Regions from separate parts of the Brenneria uluponensis genome, predicted to be linked through region 1. Evidence: predicted binding sites of a transcription regulator. Region 1 holds the regulator's gene; each other region holds the start of a gene.
What was found. The regulator PhoB, encoded in region 1, activates phosphate uptake and scavenging genes when phosphate is short. The targets are predictions, from matches to a motif close to CTGTCATAAAACTGNCNNAT.
Positions count from the first base shown of each region.

Region 2: a site for PhoB is predicted at 4,644-4,663, ahead of pstS (phosphate ABC transporter substrate-binding protein PstS). Genes of this name have one in related genera too.
Region 3: a site for PhoB is predicted at 3,783-3,802, ahead of phnC (phosphonate ABC transporter ATP-binding protein). Genes of this name have one in related genera too.

Region 1 is NZ_CP135917.1:3,670,270-3,677,963, reverse strand. It holds gene rdgC (recombination-associated protein RdgC) at 1-366, opposite strand, end outside; gene RS889_RS17105 (AAA family ATPase) at 560-4,243, opposite strand; gene sbcD (exonuclease subunit SbcD) at 4,240-5,478, opposite strand; gene phoB (phosphate response regulator transcription factor PhoB) at 5,692-6,381, shown strand; gene phoR (phosphate regulon sensor histidine kinase PhoR) at 6,409-7,694, shown strand, end outside.
Region 2 is NZ_CP135917.1:5,020,970-5,028,663, reverse strand. It holds gene phoU (phosphate signaling complex protein PhoU) at 1-696, opposite strand, end outside; gene pstB (phosphate ABC transporter ATP-binding protein PstB) at 710-1,486, opposite strand; gene pstA (phosphate ABC transporter permease PstA) at 1,535-2,422, opposite strand; gene pstC (phosphate ABC transporter permease PstC) at 2,422-3,381, opposite strand; gene pstS (phosphate ABC transporter substrate-binding protein PstS) at 3,495-4,532, opposite strand; gene RS889_RS23390 (oxidoreductase) at 5,190-6,023, opposite strand; gene RS889_RS23385 (AraC family transcriptional regulator) at 6,180-7,091, shown strand; gene RS889_RS23380 (hypothetical protein) at 7,469-7,675, shown strand.
Region 3 is NZ_CP135917.1:3,245,458-3,253,151, forward strand. It holds gene phnE (phosphonate ABC transporter, permease protein PhnE) at 44-982, opposite strand; gene phnE (phosphonate ABC transporter, permease protein PhnE) at 979-1,842, opposite strand; gene phnD (phosphonate ABC transporter substrate-binding protein) at 1,905-2,834, opposite strand; gene phnC (phosphonate ABC transporter ATP-binding protein) at 2,893-3,726, opposite strand; gene phnP (phosphonate metabolism protein PhnP) at 3,883-4,632, opposite strand; gene phnN (ribose 1,5-bisphosphokinase) at 4,632-5,165, opposite strand; gene phnM (alpha-D-ribose 1-methylphosphonate 5-triphosphate diphosphatase) at 5,165-6,301, opposite strand; gene phnL (phosphonate C-P lyase system protein PhnL) at 6,298-7,002, opposite strand; gene phnK (phosphonate C-P lyase system protein PhnK) at 7,106-7,694, opposite strand, start outside.

The DNA of each region.
Region 1 (7,694 bases):
GCGGCTGAAGGCCCGAGGCAACAGGCTGTGCAGAACCTCATCTTTTAAAGCGTCTTTTTCGGTTTTTTTCAGTTTACGGTGTTGTTCGCCTTCCAGTTTTTCAATTTTTTCCTGCAAGGTTTGTTTAATGACTGGTGAGGGTAGAATTTTCTCTTCTTTGCGTGCGCAGATAATAATCTGGCCGTTGGCAACATGAGTAAATGCGTCGCTATGGGAACCCATCGGTGAAACCCATCCACTTTTGGTCATATCCTGGCTGCCACACGGTGTAAAGGCAAAGGCGGCCAGCTGTTTTTCCATTTCATCCGCTGACAGGCTGATATCGCGATTCAGGCGATAGATCATTAAATTTTTAAACCACAGCATTTATGTTATCCCAGGCTGGCGTGTGGTAAAGACACGCGATTTTATTCACAGTGCGCATGATAACGAATTGCGATGGGAGAAAGTAAGATAAAATAGTCTCATAACGGATTCACGGTCAGCGTATGTCGTCGTTTCCCGTGTCGCGAGTGTTGAATCGGGCCACGGTATCGGGGATATCGTGGCCCGTAAGTTGTTATTTCACTGCATACTCACTGTCCAGTTGGCTGATGCCCAGACCGTTGCGTTTTTTTACCCGAATTTGTACCTGAATTCGCTCTTTCATCGCCTCAACATGGCTGATTACGCCAATCGTTTTGCCAGAGGCATTCAGGTTATCCAGCACATCCAGCGCGGAATCCAGCGTTTCACCATCCAACGTACCGAAGCCCTCATCCAGAAATAGCGAGTCAATACGTGTTTTGTTACTGACCAAATCGGAGAGCGCCAGCGCCAGCGCCAGACTGACCAGAAAACTTTCCCCGCCGGACAAGGTTCGCGTATCCCGGACGGCGTCCGCCTGCCAGGTGTCTACTACCTGTAACTCCAGCGTGTCAGAGGCCTTACGTTGCAGCAGATAACGGCCATGCAGGCGTGAAAGTTGGCGGTTGGCCAAATAGACCAGATGGTCCAGTGTTAATCCCTGGGCAAAACGGCGGAATTTGTCGCCTTTTTGCGAGCCGATCAGGTGGTTAAGGTAGCCCCAGTCGTCGCATCCTTGCTGGCTTTTGGCAATATCATCCAGCAATACCTGTTGTTTGAGTCGGTGTTGCTGGTCACTGGCCAGTTGTTGACGCAACTCTCCCTGTCGTTGAACTTCGGTTTTAAGCTCATTGCTCAATCCAGCGAGCGTTTGATTGATATCTGACGGGTTAATGTCTTCTGACAATGAATCAGGTTTTCCGGCCAGGTGCTGTGCCAGCGCCAGTTCCGCCTGTTGATGCAATGCCTCAACCTGCTGCTGTTGCTGACTGATTTTTTCTTTCAACGCCATAAGCTGGTTACGCTCGGCTTCGTCCAACAGCGCGCGTTTGAATGCGTCTTGATTCTCAAACTGGCTCTGTTGCAGCGCAGTATCAAAATGCTGTACCGCCTGCTGATAAGCGGCTTGTGTTCGTTGATATTGCTGTTCCAGACTGCCTTTTTCACCGGTAAGACGGCTGAACGCAGACTGTCCTTGCTGCCATTGTGCCTGAGACTTCTGACGGTATTGTTCATGCTTCTGACTGAGCTGACGCAATTGCCCAAGAACGTCATTGACCTGTTTATTGCCGAATAACTGCCAGCGGGTCTGTTGAGCCTGTTCCAGCGACTGCTCCGTTTCCGTCAATTGCTGTTGTTGTGTTTTGATGGCTTCGTCTATTTCACGCAAACGCCGTTCATCACCTTCAATTTCGGTATTCAGTGACGATAACAGAGGGGTTTGCTGATGTTGTTCGTGCTCGTTCTCCTGCCATCGCAACCACTCCATCTGACGTTGACCAAGCCATGATTCTTGCTCGTCAGCTTCGGGAATTGGCAGACCGAAACGCGTAAGTGATTGCGTGATGGATTGGTGCAGTCGATTTTGCTCCTGCTCGACCTTTTCCCGAGTTTGTTGCAATTCGATATGCGTGGTTTCCAGCATGCGTCGCTGCTGGATATTCAACGCCATCTGCTGTTCCGTTTGTTGCAATAGCTGATTGGCTGCGGTCAGTAAATCCTTACTTTTCTGTATCTGGTGCTGATTTTGCTCTCGTTCTGTAATCTGGGACTGGAGTGACCGTTCCTGCTCATCACACTGCTCCAGCCAGGTGATAAGTGTTTCTGGCTGCTGTGGGTTGAAGTTTACAAGTAAGTGTTCACTTAGCGTTTGGCATTCCTGTTGTAGTGCCTCATGTTCCTGAGAAACATTTAACAGTGCAGTTTGTTGTTGTTGACGCTGTTGCTGTAATAACTGTAGCTGCGTTTCTGTTTGTATCACTGCCGCCTTCAGTGTTTCCACTTCCTGACGTAGGGCATGCAGTCGATTCTGGGTTTCTGAAACGCGCAGTGTCTGGTAGCGTTCAACTGCCGGATGATGTGTAGAACCACACAATGGACACTCTTTACCCGGCTGCAATTGACTTCGTTCGTTTTCAAGACTGGCAATCCGCTGTTCCAGTTCATAGCGTTTATCTAAATCGATCAGGTGTTGGGCCTGTCGTTGATACTCCTGACGTTGTCGTAACTGTAATGCTTCCAACTGCTCGATGCGGTGTTGAGAGTCCTGTTGCTGTGCATCCAACAATTGATACTGGTTGGACAATCGGTGCAGGACTGTGGTGCTGGTCGAGAGTTGTTGCCGTTGCGGCCGCTGAGTGGTGAGTTGGACAAGCTGCTGCTGAAGCGTCGTTACTGGCAGCTGTTGTTCCTGTTGCTGGTGGTGTTGCTGATGTTGCCCGAGTAACTGCTGCGCTCGTCCGGTGGCGGCCTGCTGTGCATCACGTTTTTCGATTAGCTTTACCTGCTGACGTTGCAGATGTTCTGACTGCTCCTGCTGTTGTGCAAGTCTGTCCTGTAGTATCAGCAGTTCCTGTAATAGTTTTCGTTGCTGTGGGAACTGGGCCTGCCAAAGCGGAATATGGCTTCCCCAGTGTTGATACATCAGGTTTTGCTGTCGGTAAATGTCAATTTGCCTTAACCGTTCCTGGGTTTGGCGATACTGCTGACGTAATTGCTCTAGCTTGCCGATAGCGGCTTTCTGTTGGTTACGCTGTTGCTCTAGCGCGTGCTGATACCGGTTGCGTTGCTCCTGTTGCGTGGCGATATGGAGGTCCAGCGGTAGGACTTGTTCGTTGATCAGGGTTTCCTGTTGCTGACGGTAATCGGCATGTTCCTGTTGCGCCACTATCGCTTTTTCGGCTTGTGATTTCAGTAAAGCCATGACGGATTGCTGGTTGGTCAATTGGTCAGTCAAGTCGGTAATGTGCTGGGCCAGTAACGTTTTTTCACGTTGACATCGTTCTTGCGTATCATAAAGAGGGCGTAATTTTTCCGCTGGCGCACTTGTCGCCAATCGTTCCAGTTGTGGTCGAGCCTGTTGTTGCATCTGCTCTACCTGACTGCGCTGCTGTTGCGTGGCAGTGAGCGCCTGCTGACATTGCGCCAGTGTTTCATACCAGCGCTGATGTGCGAGGATTTCATCACGTTGTAGACTCAGTGACTGCTCTCGTTGTTGTCGTGCTGACAACTGATGTTCCAGTTCCGCACGCTGTTCATCACTTAGCAGTTCGATGCTGCTGGCGCGTGCGCGGAATGTATCCAATTGAACCTGTGCTTCTTTATGCTGTTCAAATACCCGTTCGGAAATGAGGCCGTAAATCTCCGTACCTGTCAGCTCTTCCAGTAATTCTGCCCGTTCGTTGGCGTCAGCGTTGAGGAAAGCGGCGAATTGCCCCTGGGATAACAGCATGGATTTGGTGAACCGGTCGAAATCAAGGCCGGTGATATCGGCAATCATTGCCAGCTTGTCATTGATCTTTTCTGTCAGAATTTTGCCGTCGGCACACCGGGCTAGCTCGACTTTCGGTGGTTGTAGATTCCCTTCCGGTGAATTACGGGCCCGACGTTGACTCCAGAAGGCTCGATAGGCAATACCCTTGACTTCAAATTCAACTTCGGCCAGCGACTCAGCGGTATGTCGCGTCATCAGTTCATTCTGAGTGGGTGTCACTTTCAGCCGCGGTGTCTGGTGATATAACGCCAGACAGATGGCGTCGAGCAGTGTGGTTTTACCAGCACCGGTCGGCCCGGTGATGGCAAATAGGCTATTACTGACGAAAGGTTCGCGGGTGAAATCAACTTTCCACTCGCCTTGTAGCGAGTTGAGGTTTTTTAAACGCAGGCTGAGTATTTTCATACCTTGTCCTCCTGCCGATGTTCATCCTGTTCGATGTCATGCATGACCTGTGTAAACAGTGTCTGAAGCCGTTGTCGACGTGGTGTCTCCAGGTCGGGCTCCAACGCCAGGCGCCGTTCGAAGACCTCTTCTGGTTTCAGTTCGTTCAGTGTCTCTTTTTCCTGTTGTATCAGCATTTGTAAATGTTGTTCCCGCGCCCGGCGCAGTAGCAGCACTTCAACATGTAGCCCCACCGTCAGTTCTTCAATCCGTTTCTGAATGTCATTCAGGTAGTCCTGTGTGGCGACTTCAATATCCAGCCAGACTGGCGATGCTCCCTGATACTCCCTGAATCCGTTCAGGCGACGTTCAATTTCTACCAAATCGCCTTTGATCAACTGCATCGGCTGTGTTTCTGGGATGGTCAATGTATCGACAGTGTGGAGTGATCCTTGGTCAAACGTGACCAGATAAACGGATTTTTCGTGATTCAACTCATCAAAGCTCAATGCGATGGGGGAGCCGCTATAACGAATGTGTTCGGTCTTTGCGATTCGTTGAGGGCGGTGAATGTGTCCGAGGGCAATATAATCGGCGGGGGGAAAGATTTGAGCTGGAAAGGCTTCCAACGTGCCAATATAAATATCACGCACTGAATCCGATGTCGTGACACCGACAGTGGTAAGGTGACCAGTAGCAATGATGGGCAAGGGTAATCCCAGCTCATCACGTCGCTGACAGGCAACCTGGTAGCAGTGCTGATAATGTTCGGCAATGGCGTCCAGCAGCGCTCGCTGTTTATCTGCACCAGACTGGCCAGCCTGGCTGGTTAGCAAATCGCGCGGACGCAGGAAAGGAATGGCGCACAGTAGGGCACCCGGTTCCCCCTGACGGTTATTCAGTACCAGCACTTGCCGGTCAATATCGTTATCGCTGCTGGCGATGACCTGCGTGTTCAGGCAGGCCAGCAGGGAACGGGATTCGTTCAGCGTGGCCACTGAGTCATGGTTTCCGCCAAGTATCACCAACTGGCAACCGGTGTGCTGCAAATCCACGACAAAACGGTTATACATCTCCCGTGCATAGCTGGGCGGGGTTCCGTTATCGAAAATGTCACCTGCTACTATTACTGCATCCACATCGTGTTGTTGAACTTGATGAATCAACCAGCATAGAAAGGCCTGGTGTTCAGCGGCACGGCTCTTGGTATAAAAATATTGACCAAGATGCCAGTCAGAAGTGTGAATAATTCGCATGAAACTCCCTGCTGATGGGGTTATGTAATAGTTATCATCGGCGATTATAGGTGGTCAGTTTAGTGCTGTCGCAAAGAATAGCAGTAATTACGTCAGGTTAAATCAGACCAGAAGAGTGGACCCGGGGGCAGGTTTCTGTTCATAAATCTGTCACAAAAGTGACGCATAATGCATTCCGCACGCTAATAGCGATGATTAATGGCAGGATTAACGATGGCAAGACGTATTTTGGTTGTGGAAGATGAAGCGCCTATCCGTGAAATGGTGTGCTTTGTGCTGGAACAGAACGGTTATCAGCCAGTTGAGGCGGAAGATTATGATAGCGCGATAAACCAGCTGACTGAACCATACCCTGAATTGGTTCTGCTTGACTGGATGCTGCCTGGCGGTTCAGGCCTGCAATTCATCAAGCACATGAAACGTGAAACACTGACCCGGGATATTCCGGTAATGATGCTTACCGCGCGCGGAGAAGAAGAAGATCGGGTGCGTGGGCTTGAAGTTGGTGCGGATGATTACATTACCAAACCATTTTCCCCCAAGGAACTGGTAGCGCGTATCAAGGCTGTGATGCGTCGGATTTCACCCATGGCGGTGGATGAAGTGATTGAAATGCGCGGGTTAAGCCTTGATCCTTCTTCACATCGAGTGACGACGGATGAGTACGCGCTGGATATGGGGCCAACTGAATTTAAATTGCTGCATTTCTTTATGACGCACTCTGAACGGGTATATAGTCGTGAACAGTTGCTGAATCATGTTTGGGGCACTAACGTTTATGTTGAGGATCGTACTGTTGATGTTCATATCCGCCGTCTTCGTAAAGCGCTGGAGACCAGTGGGCATGACAAAATGGTGCAGACGGTTCGTGGAACCGGTTATCGTTTCTCGACGCGTTACTGACAGCGTTAGTTTGGGAGATTTTCTAACGTGCTAGAACGTTTATCCTGGAAAAAGCTGGCATTGGAGCTGGCTTTTTTTTGTACTCCTGCTGTGTTGCTTGGGCTGATTTTTGGTTATCTGCCCTGGTTTCTTCTGGTCTTTGTTTTGGCGGCTTTATGCTGGAATTTTTACAATCAGCTTAAACTCTCTCATTGGCTGTGGATTGACCGCAGCATGACGCCACCTCCCGGTCGGTGGAGCTGGGAACCGCTGTTTTATGGTCTCTATCAGATGCAGTTGCGCAACCGTCGACGTCGACGCGAACTGGCGCTGTTGATCAAACGTTTTCGCAGCGGCGCTGAGTCACTACCTGACGCGGTAGTGATCACCACAGAAGAAGGCACCATGATCTGGTGTAATCGGCTAGCCCAGCATTTACTGGGATTCCGTTGGCCAGAGGATAATGGTCAAAATATTCTCAATCTGCTGCGTTATCCGGAATTTACCGAATATATGCAGTTACGGGACTTCAGTGGACCGCTGATGTTGCTGTTGAATAATTCGTATCATGTCGAGTTCCGCGTGATGCCCTATTCAGAAGGGCAGTTGCTGATAGTGGCTCGCGACGTGACACAAATGCATCAGCTTGAAGGTGCCCGCCGTAATTTCTTTGCTAATGTCAGTCACGAGCTGCGTACACCATTGACAGTGTTACAAGGTTATCTGGAAATGATGAGTGATGAATCGCTGGATGCCACTTTACAGGCAAAGGCGCTCAATACCATGCAGGAGCAGACGCGGCGGATGGATGGTCTGGTTAAACAACTGCTTACGCTATCCCGCATCGAGGCGGCAACCGCTATCGATCTGAGCGAGGAAGTGGACATTCCGCTGATGCTGCGGGTGTTACAGCGTGAAGCGGAGACGCTGAGTCAAGGGCGCCATGAGATCATTTTTCGTGTTAATGAACAATTAAAAGTGTTCGGTAATGAAGATCAGCTGCGCAGCGCGGTTTCCAATTTAGTGTATAACGCGGTGAATCATACGCCGAAGGGAACCCGTATTGAGGTGTGCTGGCAACAGACGCCGTCGGGCGCACAGTTTCAGGTGAGCGATAACGGGCCAGGTATTGCCCCCAAACATCTACCTCGCCTGACCGAGCGGTTTTATCGTGTGGATAAAGCCCGTTCCCGCCAGACCGGGGGTAGCGGACTGGGGCTGGCTATCGTGAAACACGCCCTTGGCCATCATGACGCCAAGCTGGAAGTTATTAGCGAAGAAGGTATCGGTTCTCGCTTTATGTTTACCCTGCCAAACCGGTTGATAGTGTCTTC
Region 2 (7,694 bases), 1.4 Mb from region 1:
TTTTTCCAGAGCATCGCCACCCATATGGCGAACATCCTGACCTTTCACGAAGTAGAAGATAAATTCACAGATATTCTGACAGCGATCACCGATGCGCTCGATAGAACGGGCGCAAAACAGTGCGGTCAGTACACTTGGAATGGTACGGGAATCTTCCATCATGTGAGTCATTAACTGACGCACAATACCCTCGTATTCCTTATCGACTTTTTTATCTTCCCGGTAGATACGGATGGCTTCATCCAGATCCATACGGGCAAAAGCATCCAGCACATCATGCAGCATCTGCACCGTGTGACGGCCCAGAGACTCCAGACTCACCAGCAACGGTTGATGCTGGTGGGAAAATTTTTCCAGCGCGGTGCGGCAAATTTTATCCGCCACGTCACCGATGCGTTCCAGCTCCGAAATAGTTTTGATGATCGCCATCACCAAGCGCAAATCGCTGGCCGTGGGTTGACGCTTGGCGATAATGCGCACACAAGCTTCATCAATCGTCACTTCCATCAGGTTAACTTTGGAATCACCTTCAATAACCCGCGTCGCCAGTTCTGAGTCCTGATTGTGCATCGCAGTAATGGCGTCAGTCAGTTGCTGTTCAACCAGTCCCCCCATGCTCAAGACCTGAGTGCGGATGTTCTCCAGTTCGGCATTAAACTGACCGGAAATATGTTTATTCAGATTAAGATTTTCCATGATACTCCCGTAATCAACCGTAGCGACCGGTAATATAGTCTTCGGTCTTTTTCTGCCGTGGCGCGGTAAACAGGGTGTCGGTATCGCTGAACTCGATCAGCTCACCCAGATACATAAACGCCGTATAATCGGAACAACGCGCAGCCTGCTGCATGTTATGCGTCACGATCACCACGGTATAATCTTTCTTAAGCTCTGAAATCAGTTCTTCGATTCTGCCAGTGGAAATAGGATCCAATGCCGAGCAAGGTTCATCCAGCAGCAGAACTTCAGGGCGGATAGCAATACCGCGAGCGATACACAAACGTTGCTGTTGTCCTCCAGACAGACTGTAACCACTCTGGTGCAGTTTATCTTTGGTTTCCTGCCACAATGCCGCCTTGGTCAGCGCCCACTGTACGCGCTCATCCATATCCGGGCGGGACAGCTTTTCAAACAAGCGCACCCCAAACGCAATATTGTCATAAATCGACATCGGGAACGGTGTCGGTTTCTGGAATACCATGCCCACCTTGGCACGCAACAATGCGATATCCTGCTTATCCGTCAAGATGTTATTACCATCCAGCAGAATATCTCCCTCAGCATGTTGCTCTGGGTAAAGCTGGTACATTTTATTCATGGTTCGCAGCAACGTGGACTTGCCACATCCCGATGGGCCGATGAACGCAGTAACCTGATTTTGGGCGATATCCAGCGTAATGTTTTTCAGCGCATGGAATTTCCCGTAATAAAAATTCAGATCGCGCACCTGGATTTTGCTGGTGGATGTCTCAGTAGCCATACTCATCAAGACTTCTCTCTTCTAGCCGGTGCTGCTACGCAACACTTTTAATTATCAATGTTTCTTCTCAGCAAACACTACACGTGCCAGGATATTCAGAAATAGCACACACACAGTAATCAACAGTACACCTGCCCAAGCCAGCTGTTGCCACTCTGCGAACGGACTCATGGCAAACTTGAAGATAGTCACCGGCAGGTTGGCAATCGGATGCATTAAATCCGTGTTCCAGAACTGGTTGGATAACGAAGTGAACAGCAACGGTGCCGTTTCCCCGGCGATACGAGCAACAGCCAGTAGAATGCCGGTAATAATTCCTGAGACAGACGCTTTTAACGTAATTGCAGAAATCATTTTCCATTTGGGTGTACCCAGAGCATAGGCAGCTTCACGCAGGCTATCTGGTACCAGTTTGAGCATATTTTCCGTGGTGCGGATAACAATCGGTATCTGTAATAATGCCAGCGCGATAACCCCTGCCCAGCCGGAAAAATGCTCCATTCTGGTAACCACGAGACTATAAACAAACAACCCTACAACAATGGACGGTGCCGATAGCAAAATATCATTAATAAAACGAATAACTTCTGCAATCAGCGATTTACGGCCATATTCCGCCAAATAAATGCCCGCCATGATACCCAGTGGCGTTCCCAGAAATGTCGCCCAAAAAATCAGTAGACCACTGCCCGCAATAGCGTTGGCCAAACCACCACCCGGTGAGTTGGGAGGCGGCGTCATTTCGGTAAACAGCGACAGTGACATGCCGTCAATACCTTTGGTGATCGTGGAAAACAGGATCCAAACCAACCAGAACAACCCAAATGCCATCGTCAGCATCGATAAACATAAGGCGATACGATTTTTCTGACGCCGCCAGGCCTGCATTTTGCGACGCATGCGGATAAGCTCTGCTTCGTTCCCAATGCTGATTGCCGTCATCAATGTACTCCTTCATTTTTCGCCAGACGCATGATCATCAATTTTGAGCACGCCAGAACAATAAAGGTAATGACAAACAGGATCAGGCCTAGCTCCATCAGCGCTGCGGTATGTACACCAGGATCAGCCTCTGCAAATTCATTCGCCAACGCAGAAGTAATACTGTTTCCCGGCATATACAGCGACGGGCTATTCAGCTGGTAGGTGTTACCAATGATAAACGTCACTGCCATCGTTTCTCCCAGCGCACGTCCCAGACCCAGCATCACACCGCCAATCACACCATTTTTGGTAAACGGCAGTACAATACGCCAAATCACTTCCCAGGTAGTACAACCGATCCCGTAAGCCGACTCCTTCATCATCACTGGTGTTTGCTCAAACACATCACGCATCACGGCAGCAATATAGGGAATAACCATGATTGCCAGAATCACACCAGCAGCCAGAATACCAATACCGAAGGCCGGGCCGGAAAACAGCACACCTATAAACGGAATATCGGAAAGCACATATCCCACCGGCTGCTGGAAATATTTGGCAAACAACGGTGCAAAAACAAATAAGCCCCACATGCCGTAAACGATACTGGGGATAGCGGCCAACAATTCAATAGCGATACCCAACGGACGTTTTAACCAGTTGGGCGCCAGCTCGGTCAAAAACAGGGCGATACCAAAACTGATCGGAATCGCAATAATCAAGGCAATCAGCGAAGTGACAATAGTGCCGTAGATCGGAACCAACGCACCAAATTGCTCGGCAGGTGCATCCCATTCCTTTGTCCACAAAAACGAAAAACCGAACTTCTGTATGCTCGGCCAGGATGCGATAATCAGGGAAACAATGATGCCCCCCAACAACAATAACGTTAGCAACGCAGACAGCCTTACCAGCACACCGAAAATGACATCTCCATGTTTTCCTGGCGGGGTAATAGCTGGCTTATATTCAGCCATACGACTCTCTTCTCAAAATAATAGGGGTAACCCCTATGAATTTCGGAGGCGGATCCCCCGTTTCCGGATTATCCGCCTCACGATTACCAGCAAATAACGATTGACCAACTCAATTAATAAATCGATTTACCGCTTTCGTCTTTAATCTGAGTTTTCCATGCTGCGCGAACCTGAGCAACCACTTCTTTTGGCAGAGTAGCGTAATCCAGCGCGTTGGCTTCTTTGCCACCATGGTCATACGCCCAGTCAAAGAACTTCATCACTTCTTTACCCTGTGTAGGTTTGGTTTGTACTTTATGCAACAGGATAAAGGTAGTGGAGGTAATTGGCCATACATCCGCCCCCTTCTGGTTAGTCAGGTCCTGAGCGAAAGACTTGCTCCAGTCAATACCTTTGGCCGCGTTACTGAATGACACTTCAGTCGGGTTCACAACCTTGCCATCAGCAGAAATCAGTTTGGTGTAAACCAGCTTGTTCTGTTTGGCATAAGCGTATTCTACATAACCAATAGCACCTGGCAGACGCTGAACAAACGCCGCGACACCATCATTACCTTTACCACCCAGACCGGTCGGCCAGTTAACTGTGTTGCCTGCACCCACCTTCTCTTTCCACTCAGGGCTTACTTTTGACAAGTAGCTGGTAAACACATAAGACGTGCCAGAACCATCAGCACGACGGACAACCGCGATATCCTGGTCCGGCAGCTTCGCTTTCGGGTTCAGTTTGGCAATTGCTGGATCATTCCATTTTTTAATTTTGCCCAGATAGATATCACCCAGGGTTTTACCATCCAGCGTCAATTCACCTTTTTTCACGCCCTGCACATTAACCGCCAGGACAATACCGCCAATCACAGTCGGGAATTGGAACAGACCTTCCTGAGCCAGCTTTTCATCTTTCAGCGGCGCATCAGACGCACCGAAATCCACGGTTTTTGCAACGATTTGTTTTACACCGCCTGAAGAACCAATTCCTTGGTAGTTTATTTTGTTGCCGGTTTCTTTTTGATATGAATCAGCCCATTTCGTGTAAACCGGAGCGGGGAATGTCGCACCTGCGCCGGTGAGATCAGCAGCAAAAGCGGAAACAGTCATCAAAGAAACGCTTGCCGCAACAATACTGGCAACAGTAGTACGCATCAGTTTCATAATCCCTCCTGTGGGATAATACTTTAAAAGTGTAGACCCGGAGCTTTGTTAATCAGAGTGTAGTTTGCAGGAGGGAAAATAGGACAATTAAGTGACATTAAAATGTACGTTATATTACAGTTTTATGACAAACAAGCCAATACATGAGGTTATGTGGAATCTGATTATGCAATAACAGCAACAAGAATCAGGTTGTGGCCCCATTATTCAGGGAGGAACACAATGAAAAGGCTCACTGTGACGATAAATTTTTTTTTACAGTACCGTACATCTGGTATTCAATAAAGCCGCATAACACACGGCTTTTACTACTTAACTCCGCTCTCGTTAATGTGGAGAGCCGTTTTTATCCAGCTCTCATAAAACGTTATTTCCAGCGATGAAAAATCAATGACGTATTGATGCCGCCAAAAGACAAACTCGAACTCGCCGAACCAAAATCCGTTATGCACCAGACGTCTTACCCCATATAAGTTCACACCATAAAAAATCCGTCCGGTAGTTACCCTATTTTCTGGGAACCATCGGACGGATGTTATATACCCAGCATCTTTCAAATTGCAGGTGCTTTTCCGCATTCATGCATCATAATGCTTAATAAATATATTTATATATATCAATAGGATAATCACTAAAAACAACTGTAGGAAAAATTTACTAACCGTCAGTTGAACGCGTTAGCTCTTCCCAAGCCTCAATTTCGGCTGCATAAGCTTTTAGTTTATCTCGCACCAGGCCGAGAGCATCACTTCCCAATAGTAAATGTGTCGGTGGCGCATCACTATTAATTATTGCCAGCATGGCACGCGCAGCTCTGGCAGGATCACCTAGCTGCTTGCCATTTTTCTCCTCCCGAGCCTGACGAATTGGGTCGAATATCGGGTCATAATCAGGGATTGTTCGAGGCGTCCTGACCATTGACCGCCCTGCCCAATCGGTACGGAAAGACCCTGGCGCGACAGCGGTCACAGTAATACCAAAAGGTTTGAGCTCCTTACCTAATGCTTCAGAAATCCCTTCCAGCGCGAACTTGCTGCCGCAGTAATAAGCAATACCGGGCATGGTAATGAATCCGCCCATCGACGTGATATTGAGAATATGCCCGCGGCGGCGTTCACGCATATAAGGCAGCAAAGCTTTGATCATCGCTACCGCACCAAATACGTTTACGTCGAACTGTCGTTTCATTTCGTCCAGCGTAGACTCTTCCATCACGCCTTCATGGCCATAACCTGCATTATTGACCAGCACGTCAACCTGACCGATGGTGTCTTCAATCTCGGCAACCACCCCGCCAATCGACGTGAAGTCTGTCACATCAAGAATACGGGCAAAGGCACGTGAAGGTTCGATCGCTTCAAAAGACGCCTTTGCCGATGCACTGCGCACGGTTCCCACGACGCGATGACCACTGCTTAACGCTTCCTGAGCTAATGCACGACCAAAACCGCTGCTGACGCCAGTGATAAAAATAATCTTGGATGATGTCATAAAAACTCCCGTTAACTAAGAGGGGTGTGCATAATATTCGCTATCATGGTCTTTTTTTAGACCATATATTCTCTATTTATTGCCTAATTATATGATGGTGGTTTCATGAGGGATCAAACGATAGCGCTCTCCGGCCTTGTTTCAGATCAGCAACACATGGTCAGCTTGCTTATGGCATTGGCGCCACAGGAAGGTTACAACCTGACCGCTCTTCCCGGCGTACGTTTCCTTCGCTCGGATCATCCTCTGGCGCGCACCCCTGTGCTTTACGATCCGGGTATTGTTATTGTGTGTCAGGGTTCGAAACGAGGCTATTTTGGGGATAAAACTTACGTTTATGACGAGCAGCATTATCTTGCCGTCTCAGTGCCGGTGCCCTTCGTAATGGAAACCGATGCATCACCAGAGCATCCGTTACTGGCTATCTATTTACATCTTGATTTCCAGCTGGCGGCCGAATTGCTGATACAGATAGAAAGGTACAATGTGGCGCAACCAGCGGCGACCCCCGAAAGCATGATGTCCAGCCCAATGGATGACGAGCTGAGAACCTCTGTGTTGCACTTCCTCGAAGCAATGAGCAAATCACCCGGTGCAGTTATACTTGGACCGGCATTACTGCGTGAACTCTATTACCGCATTCTCACCGGCGCTCAGGGTAATGCCATGCGTGCAGCGTTGGCAATGCATGGGCAATTCGGCAAAATAGGCAAAGCGTTACGCCGTATTCATGCCACCTACTCAACTCCCCTTAGTCTGAGCCAACTGGCTGACGAAGCAGGAATGAGTGTGCCGACCTTTCATAGCCACTTTAAGGCTATAACTCGCACATCACCCATGCAGTACGTGAAATCGACACGTCTGCATCAGGCCCGACTGATGATGGTACGACAAGGCGTCACAGCGGCAGTAGCAAGCCGATCTGTGGGTTATGAAAGTCCTTCGCAGTTTAATCGCGAATTTAAACGCTTATTCGGGTTGCCCCCAGCCGAAGAGACAAAACGGATGCGGGAGAACTTTGCGGTACCACCTGCGCATTTTGCGTCAGAATTTGTCTCTTCTCATTAGCTGAGAAATCGAAATTTATTAGCATCGTCGTGATGACCCATCAATCGCCTTTGTTCACCCGAATCCATTGCCACACCTTGCGAGTAAAGTCGGCTATGACGTGCAGGCATGTCGATTGAGCGTTGATGTCTAACAGACCTAAAAATGATTGTATGCCCAGTAGAGGCATACCGTAGATGACATTTGAAATCCTGGCAGATGAGCATACTCTTGCTCAGAGTTACATCAATTACAAATAGGCAGCGCATTGTCACATTAGACGTAAACGGACATACAGAGCCCCTCAGCTTTAAAACCCACTGACAGAACATGACGCTAGCACAGGCAAAATGCTCCTGTCATCCGATACAACGCAACAGTGGGGAGCCCGAGACAGGATGAAAATCTCAGAGACCATCACCGCCGTTTTTTTCCTTTTTATTTCCATCGGCGCTATGGCTGCCGTACCCACTTCTCATGCAATGGTAGGGGAATCAAGAAATCATAATGGGTTTAAATCGCATTTTAACATTGCCGACACCGCCGAAATGCCGGATGAACGTCGCGATGATCCCTGGCATGGCTCACATCTTACTTCATCGTAATCCCGTTTGAGATCTCTCA
Region 3 (7,694 bases), 420 kb from region 1:
AAACCACAAAACCAACTATCGAAAAAATGACTAGCCTGATAGATCAGCGCGGTTTTAAAGGCGGCGCGCTATCTGTCTGACGCGGCCCGGTGAGAAACGGTTTTTCCTGATACAACGCAATGGGCAGACCAATGATATAACGCTGGCGTAACCGGGAAGAGAGGTAATCCATTAGCATGACTACCACGACCAGAATCAGGGTGATAAACATCACCACATCCCAGTTCCACAACCGCATGTTTTCAGCGTAAACCAAGCCGACACCGCCCGCGCCCACAAAGCCCAGGACAGCGGCCGAGCGAACGTTAGATTCCATCTGATAAAGGCTAAGCGCCAGTAAGGTAGGAAAGGATTGTGTGAAAATACCAAAGCGATGCTTTTGCAGGCTATTCGCCCCCACCGCCGTCAATCCCCGACTGGGTGAGCGCTCCACGGCTTCATGACCTTCGGCGTACAGTTTACCCAGCAGGCCGGTGTCCTGCATGATGATCGACAACACGCCAGCCAGCGGCCCCATTCCGACGGCGCGGACAAAGATCAACCCCCAGATAGCCATATCAATGCCACGTAATGTATCCAGCACCCGTCTCACCAGTATTGCCAGCGGTCGTTGCACTGGCGTTATCATCACATTGCGGGCGGCCAAAAAAGAGAGCGGCAGCGCCATCAAGGTCGCCGTCAACGTACCGACAAACACAATGGCAAGGGTGATCAGTATCTGCATCAAGTAATAGCCAAAAGGCCAGTTAAGAAAATCGTGCCAGACAAACATACGCAGGAAATAGTGACCAATTTCACCGCTTCCCTGTAACCACTGTGCCCAGCTGATACCAAAAAAGACAAAAAAATAGAGGTAATAGAGCACGATAGCGACAGCCAACAGACCCAAACGGAACAAGTAACGCCGTTGTATGCTAAACAGTTCGTGGTGTTGCTGTTTTACTACGGACAACTCCATCTGCGGCAGGTTTGTCAGCTTCATTTTTCCCCCTCCACCACTCGACGGCGCAACTTGCCGGAGAGCGCGTCCAGGACGAAGACCACCAGCACAATCTGTAGCATCGTCATACTGACCTGATCATAACGATCCAGTTTAATGTTGGTCATGAGTTCCTGCCCAATACCGCCCGCCCCCACCAGACCGAGAATGGTGGACTGACGGAAATTGATTTCCAGTCGCATAAAGCTGTAAGACAGAAAAACCGGCTTTACCTGCGGCCACATCCCGAAACGCATACGTTGCAGGACACTGGCCCCACAGGCTGCCAGACCTCGTACCGGTTTGCCGGATGCAGTTTCAATCGCTTCATAAAATAGCTTGGTCAAACTACCGACAGTGTGCAGCGCCAGCGCCAGAAAGCCCGGTATGGCGCCGATGCCAAACGCCATAACAAACATCACCGCCCAGGCCAGTTCCGGCATGGTACGTAGAAAAGCCACCAGAGTGCGGACAGTAAAACGCACCCCCGGTGGACTTTGCGTGTTATTGGCCGCCAGAAATGCCAGCACTGTCGCTACCATCACCGAAAACACAGTGGAGGCCAGCGCCAGTTGCACGGTTTCCCAAATCAACGGCAGTTGGATTGGCAGACGATAACCCCAGTAGGCCAGCGACCCCTGTGTATGACCATCCGCCAATAGCAGCTTCCAGTGCAGCACCGGCAGCGTCTCTGACAGATAATCCAGAAAATGAGGAAACGCCACCAGAATGGTACGCGGATTAAATTCCGCTATATGACCCGCGCCCAGATACAGCAGAACCAGCATCAACGACCAGAGTAGGGAATCACGCGTCTGCCGCCCGCGTATCTGTTGGTAATAGTGTTCAAAGTCAGGGTTCAACATGCTGTCATCGCCTGTTATCAGGCCGCCCATCCAGGTGGCGGCCTGTATTCACCGTTCTGTCAACGACCGCCGCTGATCAGTTCGCGTTTCAGTTCGATGATCGTTTTATAGTCATCCAGCGTGGCATCGCCAATGTGCTGCTTGCCACCCATCGCTTTCACGAAACAGGCATGGTCTTGCTTATCCAGCGTTTTTACCGCGGCAATCAATTTGGCTTTGAACGCTGCCGGCAGCGCATTGCTCACCAGTATCGGACCGTTAGGGATCAGCGGCGATTCCCAGATAATGCGGATCTGTTTCATCAAATCCGGGTGATCCATGCGAATCAGGCGAGTAAAGGCACCGCTGGAATACCCGGTGTTATAATTACCCACCATTGATGTCCAGGTCACCGCACCAGCAAACTGGCCATTCAGCACGCCCAGAATGTCCTGCTCATGTCCGCCCGAGAATGTGGTGCTGGAAAAAAAGTGGTTATACTGATTATCCATCGTGCCGCCAAATTCCTTTTTGAACGAATGGTTAGGGATCAGGAAGCCAGAGGTGGAATCCGGGTCGGCAAAACCAAACGCCTTACCTTTCAGATCTGTCAGTTTCTTATAGGGACTGTCAGCCTTGACAATAACCACTGAGTGGTAACCGCGAGACTGATCAGTGTCATCCACCGCAATACCCGCGATATCCACCGCTTTTGGATCTTTGATGTAGACCGAAGCAAACGCTGACGGTGACATACTCAGCACCAGATCGATTTTCTTGCCCAGCAATCCCTGAATTACGCCGGAATAGTCGGATGCGTTGCGCATCTTGGTATCCACATTCAATGTCTTGTCCAGAAAATCTTTGACGCACTGATTGTCGCCAATCTGCTGCGTGGCATTCTGCCCACCCAGAATACCCAGGTTAAGCTCTCTCGGTGCATCGGCAGCAAAAGCGTTGGCCGCAAACATTGCAGCTAACATCGTGGTCAAACGAACAATTTTTTTCATTGGTTCTCGCCTATATGTAGTCATGTCAAAGATAGTGGTCATGCCAAAAGTGGCGTTATTAGTGGAGTTGATTAATCTCATCGCCATAGAGAGTGTGAAGCAAAGCGTCGGTTAACTCAGCGGGATGGCCGTCAAACAGAATGCGTCCTTTAGCGATGCCGATCGCCCGCGTGCAGTACTCTTTTACCAGTTCAACGGAGTGGAGATTCACCACCACGGTGATGCCGTTGTCACTCACCTGACGCAGGACATCCATGATGCGTTGGGTATTTTTGGGGTCGAGCGATGCGACCGGTTCATCGGCCAGCAGAATGTGGGGGTTTTGCATCAGCGCACGGCAGATGGCGACACGCTGCATCTGTCCACCGGAGAGATTTTCTGCCCGCTGCAACGCATGGGGTAGCATACTCATCCATTGCAGCAGGCCGATGGCATGCGCACGATCTTCATCAGAAAAGCATTTGAAAAAGGATTTAACAGGGGACGTCTGGCTCAACCGGCCAAGCAGGACATTGGTAAGCACATCAAGCCGCGGCACCAGGCAAAAATCCTGGAAAATCATCCCGCATTCACTGCGCCACTGCCGCATCTGGCGGCTGTTGAGTTGTGTGATGTCCTGTGTATCGCCATTGTCGCGGTAGTGCAGGATCTGGCCTTCACTGGCCGGGAGCGTACCATTCATGACATGCAACAGTGTTGACTTCCCTGCCCCAGAACGGCCAATCACCGCCACCATTTCACCACTGTGCAGATCAAAATTGAGGTCATCCAGTACCCGTTGCTGCGCCGTATAAGCCTTACTTAACTGGCGGACTTCCAGCACTTTCTTCTGTGTAATCGGCTGGGAATGAACGTGCAGATAAGTCTCAGATTCCAACAGTACCTGTGTCATAGCTGTGCCATATCTCGTCAATCAGTGAACGGAATAGCTGCTATTAAGGGCATCACAGATGAAAGCTTCATGACAGATTAATGATTAAAAAATGAACATAGTGGAGAACGTGTCATGATTGGTGCCAATTAAGATGTAAAACACCGCCAATTTGCATCAGGCATGCAGTATCAGACCATCCTCGGCGGTAGCTACTCTATCCGGTAGGGTATGCATCATTAACCAACTGTCCATTTCATGACTCAGGTGTGTCAACCAGGTCTGCGCTGGGTTAAGCGCCTCATGAATGGCCAGTGCCCGGGTCAGGTCATTGTGATTTCGGGGCGGCGGTTCGCAAGGGGCGGCGGAGCAATCGACAATCAGATGAGTCAGCGCCCGTTCGCTCAGATAACGAAACGTCTCCGTCGGCAACCCGATCGTGTCCGTCAGGTACGCCAGCGTCTGGTGAGTATCTTCCAGCAAATAACCGAATGTCGGCCGCGAATGATTAAGTGGTAGCGGTGTCACGCGAAGTTCGCCTAATCGCAGCATCTGGAACGGGGTCAGAAACGGTTTAAAATCCAACATCCCCGGATGCTTGTAGAGATCGTCGCAGCCCTGCATATCTGGCGGGCCATATACCGGGATTTTCTCCCCGATCCCCCAGCGTAGCGAAAACAGTCCCTGAACATGATCCATGTGGTAATGGGTTAGCACTATATGACTGATTTCGCCCGGACTGAAGCGCTGTTCCAGTCGCGGCAGCCCGGCATCCAACAACGTCGTTTCGTCGCCACAACGAATCGACGCGCTACAGGGACCGCGTCGGTAACGGTATTCACGCTGCGCCCGAACACACGCAGGACAGTCACAGCCAAACACCGGCACTTGCCGAACATCGCCGGTTCCCAGAAAAGTAAACTCCATCACGTTTTCTCCAGCAGTTGGCAAAATGCCAGCAGGGTGTGTGATAACGGTCCATCATTCATCAATTGCTGACAATCGGCCGGCACCACATTATTGGCACGGCGCAGTCGTTGCTCAATCTCAGCAGCGCTCTCCCGTCCGCGTTGACGCAACCGCTGAGCCAACACCGAAGTAGAAACCTGTAGACACACTGGCAGCAGTTGTGCGCCATAACGCGCCTGAGCCTGATGCAGGGCAAACCGCGAGCCATTAGCCACCACATCCAGCCCTTGGCCCAGCCAGACATCAATCTCAATTCCCAGACCGTAATAGTGCTGATGCGCCTGCCAGTGCAGCGCAAACAGCCCGTTGACCTGACGACAGATAAACTCCCTCTCACTAAGAGCGACATGATTCTCGCCCCCGGCATCGGCAGGACGGGTGATATAACGATGAGCCACCAGCAGGTCATCCAGTGCCTGCTGGCGTAGAGCCGCTAGTAATGAGTCCTTGCCAGAACCGGACGCACCCATCAGCCAGATAAGCCGTGCCATCAAAACACCTGTCGCCCTTGCGCCCACACATGCTGCACCCGCACCTGACCATGCGGCGCATGCGCCAGCACCAGGTCCGCCCGCTTTCCCTCGGCAATCTGACCGCGATCCGTCAACCCGATGGCCCGGGCCGGATTAGCAGAGACCAACGCCACTGCCTGTGACAGAGTGAATCGGTTACTGTCATCGTCGGCGATACGGAATACCGCATCCAGCATACTGGCGGGATAATAGTCCGACGACAGAATATCCAGCAGGCCCAACGCAGCCAGATGATGCGCCGACACATTGCCGGAATGCGAACCGCCGCGCACAATATTCGGCGCCCCCATCAATACCTGCATACCGCATTGGTGAGAGGCGTGGGCCGCTACTTCGGTGGTGGGAAACTCCGCAATCATACTGCCCAGCCCATAGGACTCCTCGACATGTTCAGCCGTGGCGTCATCATGACTGGCCAGTGCGATACCCCGTTCACGACAGCAAGCGGCAATCGCCAACCGGTTCGGTTGGGACCAACGCCCCGCCAGACGACGCTGATCCGCGTCAAACGCATCCATTTCATCATCATTCAGATGATATTTTCCCTGATAGTATTCGCGGTATTTTTCTGGCGAGGCGAACTGACGCTGCCCCGGCGAGTGATCCATCAGGGATACCAGCGACAAATTCTGCGTATCGATCAACGTCTCAAACAGCGGTAGCGTTGAATCATGTGGTAACTCGCAACGCAGATGAAGACGATGTTCCGCCCGGTTCACACCCTGCTGTTGACTATGAACAATAGCGCCAATCATCCGTTGCAGGTTATCCAGCCGGTGGCCGCCATCGCGTACATCACCAACCGCCACTGCATCCAGCACGGTGGTAATACCGCTGGCGACAATCAGCGCGTCGTGACTGCTCATGGCAGAATGTGCCGGCCAATCAACCTTCGGGCGTGGCATGAAAAATTTGTCCAGGTTATCGGTATGCAACTCCACCAGTCCCGGCAATAACCAGCCATTCTCCCCGTCCAGTGCCTGCGGCAGCCGGCTGGGAGTATCGGAAATCGCACAAATCACGCCATCCCGGCATTCCAACGAACCGCTGACCACCTCATGGTCCAGAACCATCCGTACATGATTGATAATCATAGCGCTGGCTCCTGTATCACCGGATCCATCACATACAGACGATCGGCTACTCTGGCGCGCACTTGCGCATCATGAAATATCCCCACTATGGCAGCGCCACGTTCACGTGCCGCTTCGATTAGCATCACCACCGCGTCGCGGTTGGCATTGTCCAGTGAGGCAGTCGGTTCATCCAGCAGTAACACCGGATAATCCGCAATAAAGCCACGCGCAATATTCACCCGTTGCTGCTCTCCGCCGGAAAAGGTGGACGGCGCCAACGACCACAGATGGGATGGCACATTCAGGCGCGACAACAGTGTCCGCGCCCGCGCTTCACACTCGCTGCGTTCCACTCCCCGCTCCAATAGCGGTTGCATGACCACCTCCAGTGTCGGAATACGTGGGATGACCCGTAAAAACTGGCTGACCCAACCAATGGTTTCCCGCCGTACTGCCAGCACCTCGCGGGCCGGGGCCGTCACCAGATCGACCCACTGTTGCTGATGGTGTACCCAGACATGGCCGCTGTCCGGTTGGTAATTGGCATACAGTGAACGCAGCAAGGTGGATTTCCCGCTACCGGAATGACCATGCAGCACCACACACTCCCCGGCCGCCACCGTCAGACTGGCATCATGCAGCACTGGCAATTGGATGCCGTGCTGATTATGCAGCACAAAGGTTTTACACAGATTTTCGACGCGAAGCTGAATATTCATGGTTTTTACAACCTGTAGAGAAACATTATGGGTACCCGCGATATTGGTTCGGGCAAGCAAAACGACTCGTATCTATAGACACCTGATGAAGTTCGTGTGAATGCTAGTTCAGCACCGATGACACCAGCAGTTGGGTATAGGAATGATGCGGATCATCCAGCACCCGATCAGTTAATCCGCTTTCCACCACTTCACCTTGACGCATTACCAGCAAACGATGGGCCAGCAACCGGGCGACACCGAGATCGTGGGTCACGATCACCACCGACAGATTCAAATCCCGGACCAGATTGCGCAGCAGATCAAGTAATCGCGCCTGTACCGACACATCCAGGCCACCGGTAGGCTCATCCATAAATACCAGCCGGGGATGCGTCACCAGATTGCGGGCAATCTGTAGGCGTTGCTGCATACCGCCGGAAAACGTGGTCGGCAGATCATCCAGTCGGGAAAGTGGAATTTCCACATCCGACAGCCATTGCCCGGCCTGACGACGGATATCGCCATAATGCCGCTGTCCCATCGCCATCAGTCGTTCTCCGATATTTCCCCCGGCGGATACCTGCGGACGCAGACCGTCCATCGGATTTTGGTGCACCACACCCCATTCGGCGCGCAACAGCCGACGACGATCGCTCTCGCTCATGGCATATAAATCGCGTCCCTGATAAAAAACGTCACCGTGTTGTGGC